2 linked regions of the Zymomonas mobilis subsp. mobilis ATCC 10988 genome follow. The protein of the gene in region 1 interacts with the protein of each later gene in a pairwise test. Links are inferred from orthologs where the notes say so. Each region holds a gene or a part of one and is shown on either strand. Other genes may lie near its edges.

Region 1 (7,741 bases):
ACCAACATGCCTACCATGCGGGCGCTGGTGGCATCATCAATCTGGCTGGATGCCTGCACATAAGCACGGGCTTCTCCGGCGGGACTATCATCCGATTGGCTATATTCCTTTACTTCACAATCAAAAGCAGCAAACCAGCGGTCAATCAAAGCCGTAATCAAATCGTCTTTGCTACCGAAACAATATTGTAATCCGCCCTTGGTAATGCCCGCCTCTTTGGCCACTGCTTCGAGAGTCATTGCGGTTGCGCCTGCTCTTTGAACCAGTTGTTCCGCAGACTTCAAGACCCTTTCCCTGTCAATGGTTCTGGGGCGTGCCATAAATACCTCATTATTTCATTCCATCCGGCTGGAATTAAACTAGAAATTTTTTACTTTCAAGCTATATCTAAGAAGGATATCGCGAGACAGGAAAGGACAAGGCTCTTTAACTTCGATATTCCAAGAGCCGGAATATGGGGACAAGTTTGGCGGAAAGAGACAGAAAAAGCACTTCCGAACGATTCCACGGACGGGTATCAGGGCAGGATCGCCTTTGCGAGCATCCCGGCTGCACCAAGCTCGGCGAGTTTAAAGCGCCTCGTCAAGCGGGCGAAACACCCCCCGAAGGGGGCGATAGCCGCTGGCATTGGTTTTGCCTCGAACATGTGCGCGCCTTTAATAATAGCTATAATTATTTTGAAGGCATGTCCGAGGAAGAAATCTATCACGAACAGCGTCCCTATAGTGGTTGGGAAACAGAAAGCCGTGCCTTCGCCACCAATGGCAGCACCCCCCCGCCACGCTGGGCTGATTTCAAAGACCCCCTTGATGCGGTGGCTGCCCGCTTTAAACGATCAGGCGATAAAGGTTTTTTTCATCGCCAAAGCGGAAAGCGTGTTTCCCCTTCTGATGAAAAGGCCTTAAAAACGCTAGGACTTGAAGCCGGAGCCGATCGGGGTAAACTTCGTAAAAGATATGCCGAATTACTGCGGCGCTATCATCCTGACCGCAATGGAGGCAACCGCTCTTATGAGAAGGCATTACAGGATGTTATCGCCGCTTATACGCATTTGAAATCCTCTGCTGTTTTTGCCTAATATCACAAGTTATTCTCAAGGAAAGATCATGGCTGAGTTCGACAATTTTCAATCTGACAGTGAAACGGTTCTCGACGCGCCGGATATCAAGGTAAAGGTAAGGGATGTCTTCGGCATTGATTCCGATATGGAAGTCCCTGCTTTTTCGATTGCCGATGAACGGGTGCCGGATCTTGATCCAGCTTATATCTTCGACAAAGAAACGACCCTCGCGATTTTGGCAGGCTTTGCCTATAATCGGCGGGTAATGGTGCAGGGCTATCACGGCACCGGTAAATCTTCTCATATCGAACAGATCGCTGCACGGCTGAAATGGCCGACCATGCGCGTCAATCTCGATGCCCATATCAGCCGTATCGACTTAATCGGCCGCGATGCAATCGTGCTGCGCGATGGTCAGCAGATCACCGAATTTCAAGAAGGCATCCTGCCTTGGGCTTTGCAAACGCCAACAGCCTTGGTGTTTGACGAATATGATGCCGGTCGTCCTGATGTGATGTTCGTGATCCAACGCGTTTTGGAAACCAGTGGCAAGCTGACTTTACTGGATCAAAATCGTGTTATCCGCCCCAATCCTTATTTCCGTTTGTTCGCAACCGCGAATACCGTTGGCTTGGGCGATACCAGCGGCCTTTATCACGGCACGCAACAAATTAACCAAGGCCAAATGGATCGTTGGAATATCGTTACAAGGCTGAATTACCTCCCGTCTGAAACGGAAGAAAAGATCATCCTTGCCAAACGCCCCGACTATGACAGCGAAGAAGGTAAAAAGCTGATTGCCCGTATGGTCAACGTTGCAGACCTGACCCGCGCAGGCTTTATCAACGGCGATATCTCAACCGTGATGAGTCCTAGAACCGTTTTAAGCTGGGCTGAAAATGAATCCATTTTCAAAGACACGGCTTTTGCCTTCAAGGTTTCTTTCCTGAATCGTTGTGACGAATCCGAAAGACCGCTGGTGGCTGAATATTACCAACGTGTTTTTGGTCAGGATTTACCGCTGGACTAATATGTAATGAAAGAGCCGCGCACCATGGCTGACGATACCCAATTCGATAAATTCCGGCAGTATTTAAGCGGTGTTGCCCGTGCGATTGCGGATAAGCCTGGTCTGGATGTCCGTTTTACGACCCAAACGCCTTCAATGAAGGATAGTGTGATCTCGGTGCCGATGCCCGACAGATTGCTTTCGCCTGAAAATGTAGCTTTGGCGCGTGGGGTAACCGACGCTTTCGCCTTGAAAGCAAAATGGCATAATCCGCTGTTACATGCCGAAAAAAGACCGATAGATGCCCAAGCCAGCCATATCCTCGATGGGCTGGAACAAGCACGGGTAGAATCGCTTGGCGCGCAAGCGATGGATGGCGTGCGGCAAAATTTGAAAGTGGCCTTGGAATCCGAATTATCCAAGACCAATTTGTCGCAAATCAAAATTCGGGAAGAAGTGCCGTTAGACATCGCCCTGCCGCTGTTATTGCGGGAAAGAATGACCGGCGATGCCCCGCCAGAATCGGCTAAAAAAGCCTTGGAGCTCTTGCGCCCTTGGGTAGCAGAAAAGGCCGATCAAGCCTTGGATGCGTTGGCGCAATCGGCTTCCGATCAATCGAGTTTCACCTCTCAAGCCTTAAATCTGTTGCAAGATTTACAAATCATCTCGCTACAAGATCAGCCGGAAACCAAGCCCACGGATTCTGATGATGCCAATGGCGAAGATGAGGATGAAACACCGAAAGGGGCAGAAAGCAAACCCGATCAAGGCGATGAAGACAGCAGCAGCGAAGCCACCGAAATGAAGGGGCAGGGGCAACAAGCCGATGACTCGGAGGAAATAACCTCTTCTACCAGTCATGACGGTGAAGACGGTGAAGAACAAGAAAATGGCGGCGGCGATGACGAAGGTGAAGGATTATCTCCCGATGCCTCCGGCCAGAAAATGCTTTCACCTAATGCCTTTGATTATAAAATCTATACGACGCGCTATGACGAGGTCGTCGCTGCCCATGATCTCTGCGATGAAGAGGAATTGCGGCGGCTGCGTTCTTATCTCGATCAGCAGTTAAACGCCCTTCATGGCATGGTGACACGGCTGGCCAATCGCCTTCAACGCCGATTACAGGCGCAGCAAAACCGCCATTGGGACTTCGATCAGGAAGAAGGCCTGTTGGACTCCGCTCGTTTATCACGCGTGGTCGCCAATCCTTTGTTGCCTCTTAGCTATAAGATCGAAAGAGAGGCCAGCTTTAAAGATACAGTCGTTACCGTCCTGATCGACAATTCTGGTTCGATGCGCGGACGCCCTATTTCAATCGCCGCGATTTCTACGGATATTTTGGCTCGGACATTGGAACGTTGCGGGGTCAGAACCGAGATTCTCGGCTTTACAACGCGGGCATGGAAAGGCGGCAACAGCCGCGAAGATTGGATGAATAATGGTCGTCCAGCAGCCCCGGGGCGCTTAAATGATCTAAGGCATATTATTTATAAAGAAGCAGACGAACCGTGGCGGCGAGCGAAAAATTCGCTTGGCCTGATGATGCGGGAAGGGTTGTTAAAAGAAAATATCGACGGCGAAGCCTTATTATGGGCGCATAATCGCCTTTTGGCACGGCAAGAAGATCGCCGTATCCTGATGGTGATTTCCGATGGTGCGCCGGTGGATGATTCCACACTTTCCGTCAACAGTAGCAGCTTTCTTGAAAAGCATCTTCGGAAAGTCATCGACTGGATTGAGAATAAATCACCGGTAGAATTGCTGGCGATTGGTATCGGCCATGATGTGACCCGCTATTATAAACGGGCTGTAACGCTGATGGATGCTGAGCAACTGGGCGGCGCTATTGTCGAACAACTGGCGGCGCTTTTTGACGATAAAAAATAGCCGGAAAATCATGATGGTTGCCACAAAAAAAAGCCCGATAAAATCGGGCTTTTTTATTATAAGAAAGGCCAATCCTAGAAAGGCACATCATCATCCAAATCATCGTCAAAAGGCGCATAATCAAAGCCGACGCTGCTTTTGCCCAATTCATTGTTAGACGATCCGGCATTACTACCGCCACCAAAACCGCCGCCGCCGTTGAAATCACCGCCGCCACTGCGACCATCCAACATCACAAGGCTGGCATTAAATCCTTGCAAAACAACTTCGGTTGAATAGCGATCCTGACCGGACTGATCCTGCCATTTACGGGTTTGCAGCTGGCCTTCAATGTAGACTTTGCTGCCTTTCCGCAAATATTGCTCGGCAACTTTCACCAAACCTTCACTGAAGATGGCGACAGAATGCCATTCGGTTTTTTCACGCCGTTCACCACTATTGCGATCACGCCATGTTTCAGAGGTCGCAATCTGTAAATTAGCCACTCTGTTACCATTGCTAAAGCTTCTTATTTCGGGGTCACGCCCCAAATTACCCAGCAAAATAACTTTGTTGACACTGCCTGCCATAAAATTCCCTCGACACTATTCGTTGTTCTTTCCATAGCCGTTTTTTTCGGTTTTTCCAAAGGCTTTCCTGAAAAGCCCTCGGCAAAAACACATTTTAAAGCCCAAACATTCGGGCAACATGGAAAACGATTGTCGAAGCAACATAGGCAAGGGTGAACAGATAACCCAAGGTGAATAACGGCCATTTCCAACCATTGGTTTCACGACGGATCACAGCGATAGTGGACAGACATTGCGGCGCAAAAACAAACCACGCCAGAAAAGCCAGGGCTTGCGATAATGGCCAGGCTTTTCTAAGCGTTTCGATCAGGGATTCTTGCGTTTTTTCTTCATCGCTACTGTCAATTGAATAGACTGTTGCCAAGGCGCTAACCGCGACTTCACGCGCCGCCATAGCGGGAATAACGGCCATGGTCATCGCATGATTAAAACCGGCAGGCTTCATGATTGGGTCAAGGGCTGCCGCCACCCGTCCGGCAATAGAATATTCACTTTGCGGCACGCCTTCCGGCGCACGCGGAAAGGCCAAAACAGCCCATAAAGCGACCGATACCGTCAAAATGATCGTGCCAGCGCGCTTTAAAAAGATCATCGCTCTTTGCCATAATCCTAACATAATATCGCGCAAGATCGGCATTTGGTAACGCGGCATTTCGATCAGAAACAGGCCGGATTTGCCTTTAGCGAGGGTATAGCGGAAAATCAAAGCCACCAGCATAGCGGCAACAATACCCGCAACATACAGCAAGAACATTACCAAGCCTTGCAAGCCAATCTTCAAACCGATTTCCTTATCAGGCACAAAAGCACCAATAAGAACACTATAGACAGGAAGACGCGCAGAGCAGGTCATCAAAGGCGCGATCAAAATCGTCGTTAAACGGCTTTTCGGGTCTTCGATCGAACGGGTCGCCATAATGCCGGGAATGGCACAGGCAAAAGAGGATAACAGCGGAATAAAGGCACGGCCAGTCAAGCCCACTTTTGCCATCAATCTGTCCATCAAGAAGGCTGCCCGCACCATATAGCCGGAACCTTCCAAAAGCAGGATAAACAAAAACAGGATTAAAATCTGGGGCAAAAAGACCAGAACGGAGCCGACACCGGCAATCACCCCATCGACAATCAAGGAACGGATCAGACCTTCTGGCAGTAACGGCCTGATATAGGCCTCAAAAGCCGTGAATCCGTCTTCAATCCAACCAATCGGGGTTTGCGACCAAGCAAAAACCGCCTGAAACATAAAAAACATCAGGCCAGCCAGAATGATCGGGCCCAAAATTGGATGCAAAACAATATCATCGATTTTCTGCGTCCAACCCTTGGGCTTGTGAACGACCTTGGTGACTTCCTTGGTCAGACGTTGGGCTTCCGGTTGGTAAGAAGAAATATCTTTTAAAACCGGCGCTCCACTCGCGGCCAAGACGGCGGCGGCTTCGCTCTTGTCGGAAGGTTGTTCGGCCATCTGATCGACCAGATGGGCAACTTCCTGTTTGACTTCTTCAATACCGCGCCGTCTGACCGCTACCGTTGGGATAACCTTGGCGCCCAGCTTTTCAGACAACAGATTGATATCAATCTTCAAACCATCACGCTCGGCCATATCGACCATGTTCAGCGCGAAAACAGTTGGAATCTTCAAGCTCAATAGCTGCAAGGCAAAACGCAAATGAAGCCCAAGATTGGTTGCATCCAAAACGACAAGCAAGATATCCGGTATTTTTTCATTCGGCATCTGGCCGAATAAAACATCACGGGTCACCCGTTCATCGGCACTTCCGGGATCAAGACTATAGGTGCCGGGCAAATCGACCACTTCAACAGGGCGACCATCCGGCAAAGCCATGTGGCCATATTTTCGTTCAACCGTCACCCCGGGATAATTGCCGACCTTCTGATGCGCGCCGGTCAAGGCGTTGAATAAGGCAGATTTCCCCGTATTCGGATTGCCAACCATGGCAATCAAAGGGTTGTGGTTGTCAATAGAGGGGGGCGAATTATCTTCGCAATGTCCGTTCATGGAAGTCAGGCCTGTCCTACAGTTGATCGGGAAGAGGACGCTTTTTCCGAAAGGGCTGGTTCCGGTGCGGCATCAGGGTCTTTAACAGAAATAACCGAAGCCTCTTGCTGTCGAATAGCAATCAATATTCTATCAACTCGACAGGCAATCGGGTCACGACTGATCGGGGCAAAATGCTGTAATTCGACTTCGGCACCTTTATGAAAACCCAAATCCCGCAAACGGCGTCCGATTTCTGGGGGTAACGCAGACCAATCGATATCCGTGATAACCGTTGCTTTCTTTAATGGCATCTCATTAAGGCGCATAGTTATTATCCTGTTCAAACCAGATTATGTTCTGTTCTTTCGCTCTTTATTAACGCCAAAACCATAATCCAAAAGTCATTCTCTTTATCTATAATGACAATATCCGATATAAGACATGCCTTGTCATAAATGGGCGGATAATGCAACTGCTTATCAATATAATGTAATATTATAACATAACAATGTTAGGTAAATCTGGCTTCACAAAGTTACTTTCTTTTACGAGGAAAGATTTTCATCAAACCCCGTTCTTTGCTATTCAAATCAAAATATTTCCATATAAAAAATACGGTTGAAAACTGTTCTTAGGACAGGCACCACCTTATTTTGTCTTTTTAGCCTTGGGTCACTCTATGCCTTATACTCCCTTCGTTCCGTTACGGATTTTTTCCGGTTTTACCATGTTGGAAGGAGCGATCGAGCCAAAAGACATCACCCAACATGCCAAAAAAATGGGTTTTCCGGCGGCGGGTATTTGTGATCGTAACGGCCTTTATGGCGTGATGACTTTTTCCGACAGCGGGAAAAAAGACGGGGTTCAGCCGATCATCGGCAGTCTGCTTGCCGTCGCTCGTCCGCTGCGTGGCGGGGAAGCCAGTGGGCAGGAATTAAAAATAGATTGGCTGTCGCTCTATGCACAGGATGAAGACGGCTATAACAATCTTTGTGCCTTGGTATCCCATGCCCATCTTGGCCGTCCGCTCGAATTGCCGCCCCATGTCTCGATGGAATTTCTGGAACAGCATAGTCAGGGGCTTCTCGCGCTTACGGGGGGTAAAGAAGGCGCTTTGGCACGCTTAATGGCGGAAGAACAGCAAAGCGAAGCCGAAGCCTATCTGACCCTTTTACAAAAAATATTTCCCGATCGTTTGTATATCGAGCTTT
Region 2 (5,951 bases), 390 kb from region 1 along the record:
CGCTATGAAGGATAAGACCGCCGCCGCTTCTTCTACCATAAGGTAGGGAGTAATGGTCTATAACAAAGCTTATAATAAGGGTTACTGCCAAAAACAGTAGGTCATTTATCACTTTGGATTACTGCCTTAAACTACGATCAAATCAGAAAATAAATGGGTGAAGAAAAACGTCTATGAGCCGCTATAGTGACTCTGTCTATGCCTCTTAAGCTTTAAGGGGATATTCTGTGCGCTTTCCACTATTGCAGCGACACCTCATCTCATAATAATTCTCTAGAATGATGAGAATATTGTGAAATTCCTGCCATAAATTCCATAAATAGCCTATGAACAGGGCTATTAAATTCGATTTGTTTTTATTATCAGAAGTATTCGTATAACGATTGTCTTTAAATCAAGACAAGAAATTGTTTTATTCCTGTCGCGTAGATGAAAGGGGCCGTATGGCCGAAATCGTCCTTCAAAGCTTATCCCCAAGCAGATATTTCATCAGGCGTATTCCAGAGAACAAAAACCATGTATGAATATCGGAAGACGATTGCCGAGAGTGATAACGCGCCTTTAATTGCTGCGCCTGCCACTCGGGTGCCGCTCCCCAAACGCAATCTTTTATTGCTGCAAGGGCTCATGGGGCCTTTATTTCGCCGACTTGGTCAAGCTCTGACAAAGCACGGTTATACCGTTTATAAAATTAACTTTAATGGTGGCGATCGCTTTTTTTGGCGTTTGCCTAACGGTATCGATTTTTGCGGAAATGAAGACGATTGGCCTGCTTTTTTTGAGGAAACCGTCAAAAAACGGAATATCACCGATGTTGTTTTATTTGGTGATTGTCGGGCTTTACATCGGGCAGCTATTCATGTTTGCCGTAAACTTCATATCCCTGTGCATGTTTTTGAAGAAGGCTATATCCGTCCGGATTGGGTTACGCTCGAATTAGGCGGCGTCAATGGTCACTCTTCCTTACCGAAAGATCCTGAATGGTATAAGGCCGAGGCCGCTAAATTACCGCCCATAGCTGAACACCGACCCGTGCCGTCTTCTTTTGTCCGGCGTGCCTATGAAGGGGTTGCTTACAGCCTCGCTACTGCAGCTTTAAAATGGCATTATCCCCATTGGAAGGACTACCGCCCTTGGCCCCCTTTGGTCGAAGGTGTCGGTTGGTTAAGACGTTTATGTCGCCGCAAAAAAGCACAGGCTCGTACCGATATGTTGCTAGAAAGGCTGGAACGGGAACAGACACCTTATGTGTTATTCCCGTTGCAATTGGATGGCGATTCTCAGGTCAGATTGCATTCTCCTTTCAACGGAATGCTCGATGCCATTGAACTGGTTCTAGGTTCATTTGCCTTCCATGCCCCCAAACATCTCAGGCTCGTTATAAAAGAGCATCCTCTGGATAATGGTGTCCGTGACTGGTGCGCCGAAATACGGGTGATCGCGGACAGGCTCGGTATAACCGACCGTATTGACTATATGGAACTCGGTGACATTGCCCTTGTGACCCAAAAAGCCCAAGCTCTGGTGACTATCAATAGTACCTGTGGCACTTTGGCTTTAAATTGTAACGTGCCGGTCATCACATTGGGGCAGGCTGTTTATGATATGGAAGGCGTTACCTATCAAGGTAGTCTGGATGATTTCTGGAGTAACCCTGGCAAACCGGATCAAGAAATTTTTGGGGCTTTCCGGCGGGTCTTAATTGAAAGATGCCTTGTCGCAGGTGGCTTTTTCTCTGAAGAGGCGCTTGAAAAAGTGATGGAAGGGGTTCTTACTCGCTTGCAATCTGCCTGCCCAATTGAGCCTAGCCTTATGCATGATTTATCAGCCAGTTTACAGCGAAGACCTTCTTCAAAATTAGTCACTGCCGTTGCAAGCCATAAACGGAATATCGCTTTCAAACGGTCATAACATTAAAAGAAACTATAGGGATCAACATCAATTGTAATGCGGACAGAAGACGGAATAGAAATCTTTGAAAGCCATTGATGAATAACTCGTTGTATCGGGATATTCCTCTTGGCTTGGATCAGAAAACGATACCGATAACGACCTCTTAACTGTAATAACGGGGCAGGTGCGGGGCCAAAGACTTCTATTCCATCGCCCTCCGGCTTTCTCTGCCCCAATTGATGGCCTACCGCCTCAGCTATTTCCTGTTTTTCAGAAGAGATAATCAAGGCGACATAGCGCCCAAAAGGCGGTGCTTCCGTTATTTCTCTGATTTCTAATTCCGTTTGATAAAAGGCTTCACGATCCCCTGATGCCAAGGCCGAAATAACAGGCGTCTCCGGTTCATATGTCTGGATAAAAACATGCCCGTCCAGAGCACTTCTTCCCGCCCGTCCAGCAACCTGTGCAATTTGCTGAAAACTATGTTCTGATGCTCTTAAATCTCCCCCTTGCAAACCGATATCCGCATCAACCACCCCAACAACGGTTAATCTTGGGAAATGATATCCCTTCGTTATCAGCTGGGTGCCAATGATTATGTCGATGGCACCTTGATCCATTTTTTCAACAAATTCGGCGGCTTGTTTGGGGGTGGCTAATGTATCCGATGTAATCGTTTCAATGCGGGCTTCTGGGAAAAGCAAAGCCGTTTCTTCTGCGATTCTTTCGACTCCGGGGCCACAGGCAACAAGGCTATCGGCTGTTTGACATTCGGGACATTTGTCTGGGACAGGCATCGTAAAACCGCAATGATGACAAATCATTTGTCCCAATTGGCGATGCTCAACCATCCATGCGGTGCAATGGGGACATTTTATACGATGACCGCAATGACGACACAGGGTGAGAGGCGCATAGCCCCGTCGATTGAGAAAAAGCAGACCTTGCTCATGGCGTTCCACTGCATTGGTCAACGCTTTGACCAGCGGCGGGGCTAACCACCGACCTTTAGCTAGGGCTTGTTCGGTCATGTTTATCACATGAATAGTCGGTAACCCTGCTGATCCATGGCGTTCTGCCAATCGTATTTCTTTATAATTACCCAAACGTACCTGCATAACGCTTTCAATCGCGGGTGTTGCGGTCGCTAAGATAACAGGGATATTCTCGAATTTGGCGCGCATGACTGCGACATCCCGCGCTTGATAACAAACACCGTCTTCTTGTTTGAAACTGGTTTCATGTGCTTCATCAACAATAATGAGACCGATTGCCTTAAACGGTAAAAACAAGGCTGATCGCGCGCCAATAACCACTTTGGCTTGGCCTGTTACAATCGCTTGCCAATTTTTTCTGCGGCGGGCTTGCGATAAATCGGAATGCCAAACAACAGGCTCACAGCCAAAACGCGCCTGAAAGCGTTTTAAAAAAGGTTCTGTTAAAGCAATTTCGGGTAGCAATATCAGGGATTGTTTGCCGTCACGCAAAGTCTGGGCAATGGCTTCAAAATAGACTTCGGTCTTTCCTGATCCGGTCACGCCATCCAATAAGAAAGTTTCAAAGCTCTTTTTCGCTATGGATTCCTTTAAGATTTCAGCCGCTTTGCTTTGTGTCTCTGAAAGAATGGGGGCATTAAAATCAGGATCGGGTAGCGATAATACTATCTCTAAAGATGTTTTTTGTTCTGTTATCAAACCCGTTTTGATCAAAGCGCGAATAACAGCAGGTGATATTTCTGCCTTTTCTGCCAGCTCACGGACAGAGCCTTTTTCCCCTGAAAGTTTTTCTAAAGCCTGTTGTCTTAAGGGCGTTAATTTAGGCCATTCTCTTTTGGGGACATAATAATTCTTGATTTCCCTGCTTTCTATCGTTGCAGGTGAAAAGGGGATTCCCATACGAAGAACGGCACCTAACGGTGCCATATAATAGGAGGAAACCCACTGAATAAATTTCCGATAACAATGACTCGCTTCGGGCAAATCATAGATCTTGCTCACCGGACGTAGTCGGTTATCTGCGATTTTTATCTGATTTGAAACGTCCTCTTCCCACAGCATCCCTAATATTTGCCTAGGACCTAGGGGAATACTGACAAGCTGACCTGCCGTAACCGCTTTTCCTTCTGGCAAGCTATAGGTCAAAATCCCCAAAGAAGGATTGGTGGTCAAAACAGAGATGCGGCGTTTCACGTAGATTTGATCCGCTTAATAAAGAAAAAAGCATTTATATCTGATTATGGCTACTTGATGCAAAAGCTTCAATCTCTATAGCGGATAGGCAGGCGTTCTCGCCTGCCTAACAGCTCTATTCCGATATCCTAGTAACATGCCCTCATTGAGACATAATCCCCAATATATGGGTCCCATTGCATACGGGTGTTACAATTGGCGTAGCCGCCGCCATAATAGCCGGAGTAACCGCCGTAATAGCCGCCACCGCCATCATAATATCCACGATTATAGGAGCCATTTGCAATAATCGCTCCCGTCATAAGGCCAAGCGCTCCCATGCCAAATGCTGCACCGGGGCCCCAACCACCACCGCGGTGATGATGGTGTCTCGGGCCATCCCAACCGCCGGGGCCACCGCCCCAACCACCGGGTCCTGGTCCACCTCCCCAACCGCCGGGGCCTCCCGGACCGCCATGATGATGCGCTAAAGCTGGGGTCACAACGGTCGCTGTCAATGAGGAAGCAGCAATGGCTGCTACAAGTAATCGCAAGATATTTTTTAACATTACTGCCTCTTTTCCGGAACAGAATCCGATAACTGAACAAAGACCGGAATGGCATAATCACGAGCTTTGTTCCGATTACAAACACTATATAATATAGTATGTGAATGGGCTTAGAATGTTCCGTTCATTCATAATTCAACTAAAAATATCTCTTTTTAAAGCTTTTGATATATTTTAACCTTTTGGCTTTCTTCCCTTTTACAAGACGCTTGTTTTTAATATTTTTTATTATAACCTTAGGTAATATTATCCGCTTTTGGCTTGAGGTGTTGCGATATGCGTCGTCTGATTCCCGTGTCCTTGCTTATGTTCATGGCCTTTTCTCCAGCCAATGCGGTGCCAGCACCCAAGATCGCTATCTCCAATTTTGATCAACTAGCGCATCCCTTGCCTATGCCTTACAATGAACGGGCACATGCTGAGAAAGCTGTTGCCGAGGCTCGAGCCAAAGCCAAAAAAGCCAATAAGCTCCTTTTGATTGATCTCGGCGGCAATTGGTGCCCTGACTGCCGAATCTTGGGCGGCATGTTCGATCAGCCGGATTTAAAACGGTTTATGGATAAACATTATGAAATCGTTACGGTTGATGTGGGACGCTTCGATAAAAATCTGTCTATTCCCGCGCATTACGGTCTAAATGATCGTTTAAAAGGTGCTCCGACCTTGCTGATTGTTGACCCAAAAACAGATAAATTATTGAACCCGGGGCATGTCACGGCTTTGGCTGATGCCCGCTCGATGACGCCCCAGGCTATTGCCGACTGGCTGGCACAGTGGGTTCACTAGGCTCAGGACTCATTCTTTGAGATAGAAGATGAAACTTGCTGCGATATGGATTGCTGACATGAATGTGTGAGCGCACCGGTCGTATCGTGTTGCGACACGCCGCCAGTCTTTGAGCTTTGCGAACATATTTTCGATGAGGTGACGCTTTTTATACAGATGCCAGTCGTAAGGCGGCTTTGATTTCCGGTTCTTCTTCGGCGGAATACAGGCGGTGATATTCCGGTCTGCGAGAGACTGTCTGATTTTATTACTGTCGTATCCCCGGTCCCCGAGAATTTCTTGTGTTTCTTCCGGCAGATTTGCCAGCAGAACATCCGCGCCTTTGAAGTCACTGACCTGACCTGCGGTCAGATGCAGCCGGACAGGGCGGCCCTGACTATCGCATACAGCGTGAAGCTTTGAGTTCAGTCCGCCTTTCGTGCGTCCGATATGGCGGGGAAAAGCCCCTTTTTGAGCAGGGAGGCCGCTGTCCGGTGTGCTTTCAGATGTGTTGCATCGATCATCAGACGCTTCGAACGGCCTGCCTGCTCCGTCA

What was found. Proteins that work in one complex are often made in the same cells at the same time.
Region 2: the proteins of ZMOB_RS08270 (region 1) and ZMOB_RS06440 interact in binary tests that used the Escherichia coli proteins (3 or more experiments, as listed by UniProt). The link is inferred for Zymomonas mobilis subsp. mobilis ATCC 10988 from one-to-one orthologs.

The regions. Positions count from the first base shown.
Region 1 is NC_017262.1:1,825,078-1,832,818, forward strand. The notes cover bases 2,782-5,570. They hold ZMOB_RS08270 (single-stranded DNA-binding protein), read right to left. Parts: upstream 4,529-5,570; coding sequence 4,034-4,528; downstream 2,782-4,033. Other genes in these bases: cobT (cobaltochelatase subunit CobT), read left to right, coding at 2,782-3,959; feoB (ferrous iron transport protein B), read right to left, coding at 4,623-5,570. In the rest of the region: ZMOB_RS08250 (TetR/AcrR family transcriptional regulator), read right to left, coding at 1-320; ZMOB_RS08255 (J domain-containing protein), read left to right, coding at 455-1,078; cobaltochelatase subunit CobS, read left to right, coding at 1,107-2,090; more of cobT, read left to right, coding at 2,115-2,781; more of feoB, read right to left, coding at 5,571-6,548; ZMOB_RS08280 (FeoA family protein), read right to left, coding at 6,554-6,856; dnaE (DNA polymerase III subunit alpha), read left to right, coding at 7,210-7,741. UniProt on the Escherichia coli protein: Plays an important role in DNA replication, recombination and repair. Binds to ssDNA and to an array of partner proteins to recruit them to their sites of action during DNA metabolism. Acts as a sliding platform that migrates on DNA via reptation.
Region 2 is NC_017262.1:1,438,282-1,444,232, forward strand. Bases 1,499-4,433 are described here. They hold ZMOB_RS06440 (primosomal protein N'), read right to left. Parts: upstream 4,083-4,433; coding sequence 1,914-4,082; downstream 1,499-1,913. Other genes in these bases: ZMOB_RS06435 (capsule biosynthesis protein), read left to right, coding at 1,499-1,911; ZMOB_RS06445 (hypothetical protein), read right to left, coding at 4,211-4,433. In the rest of the region: ZMOB_RS06430 (LTA synthase family protein), read right to left, coding at 1-112; more of ZMOB_RS06435, read left to right, coding at 517-1,498; more of ZMOB_RS06445, read right to left, coding at 4,434-4,630; ZMOB_RS06450 (thioredoxin family protein), read left to right, coding at 4,907-5,416.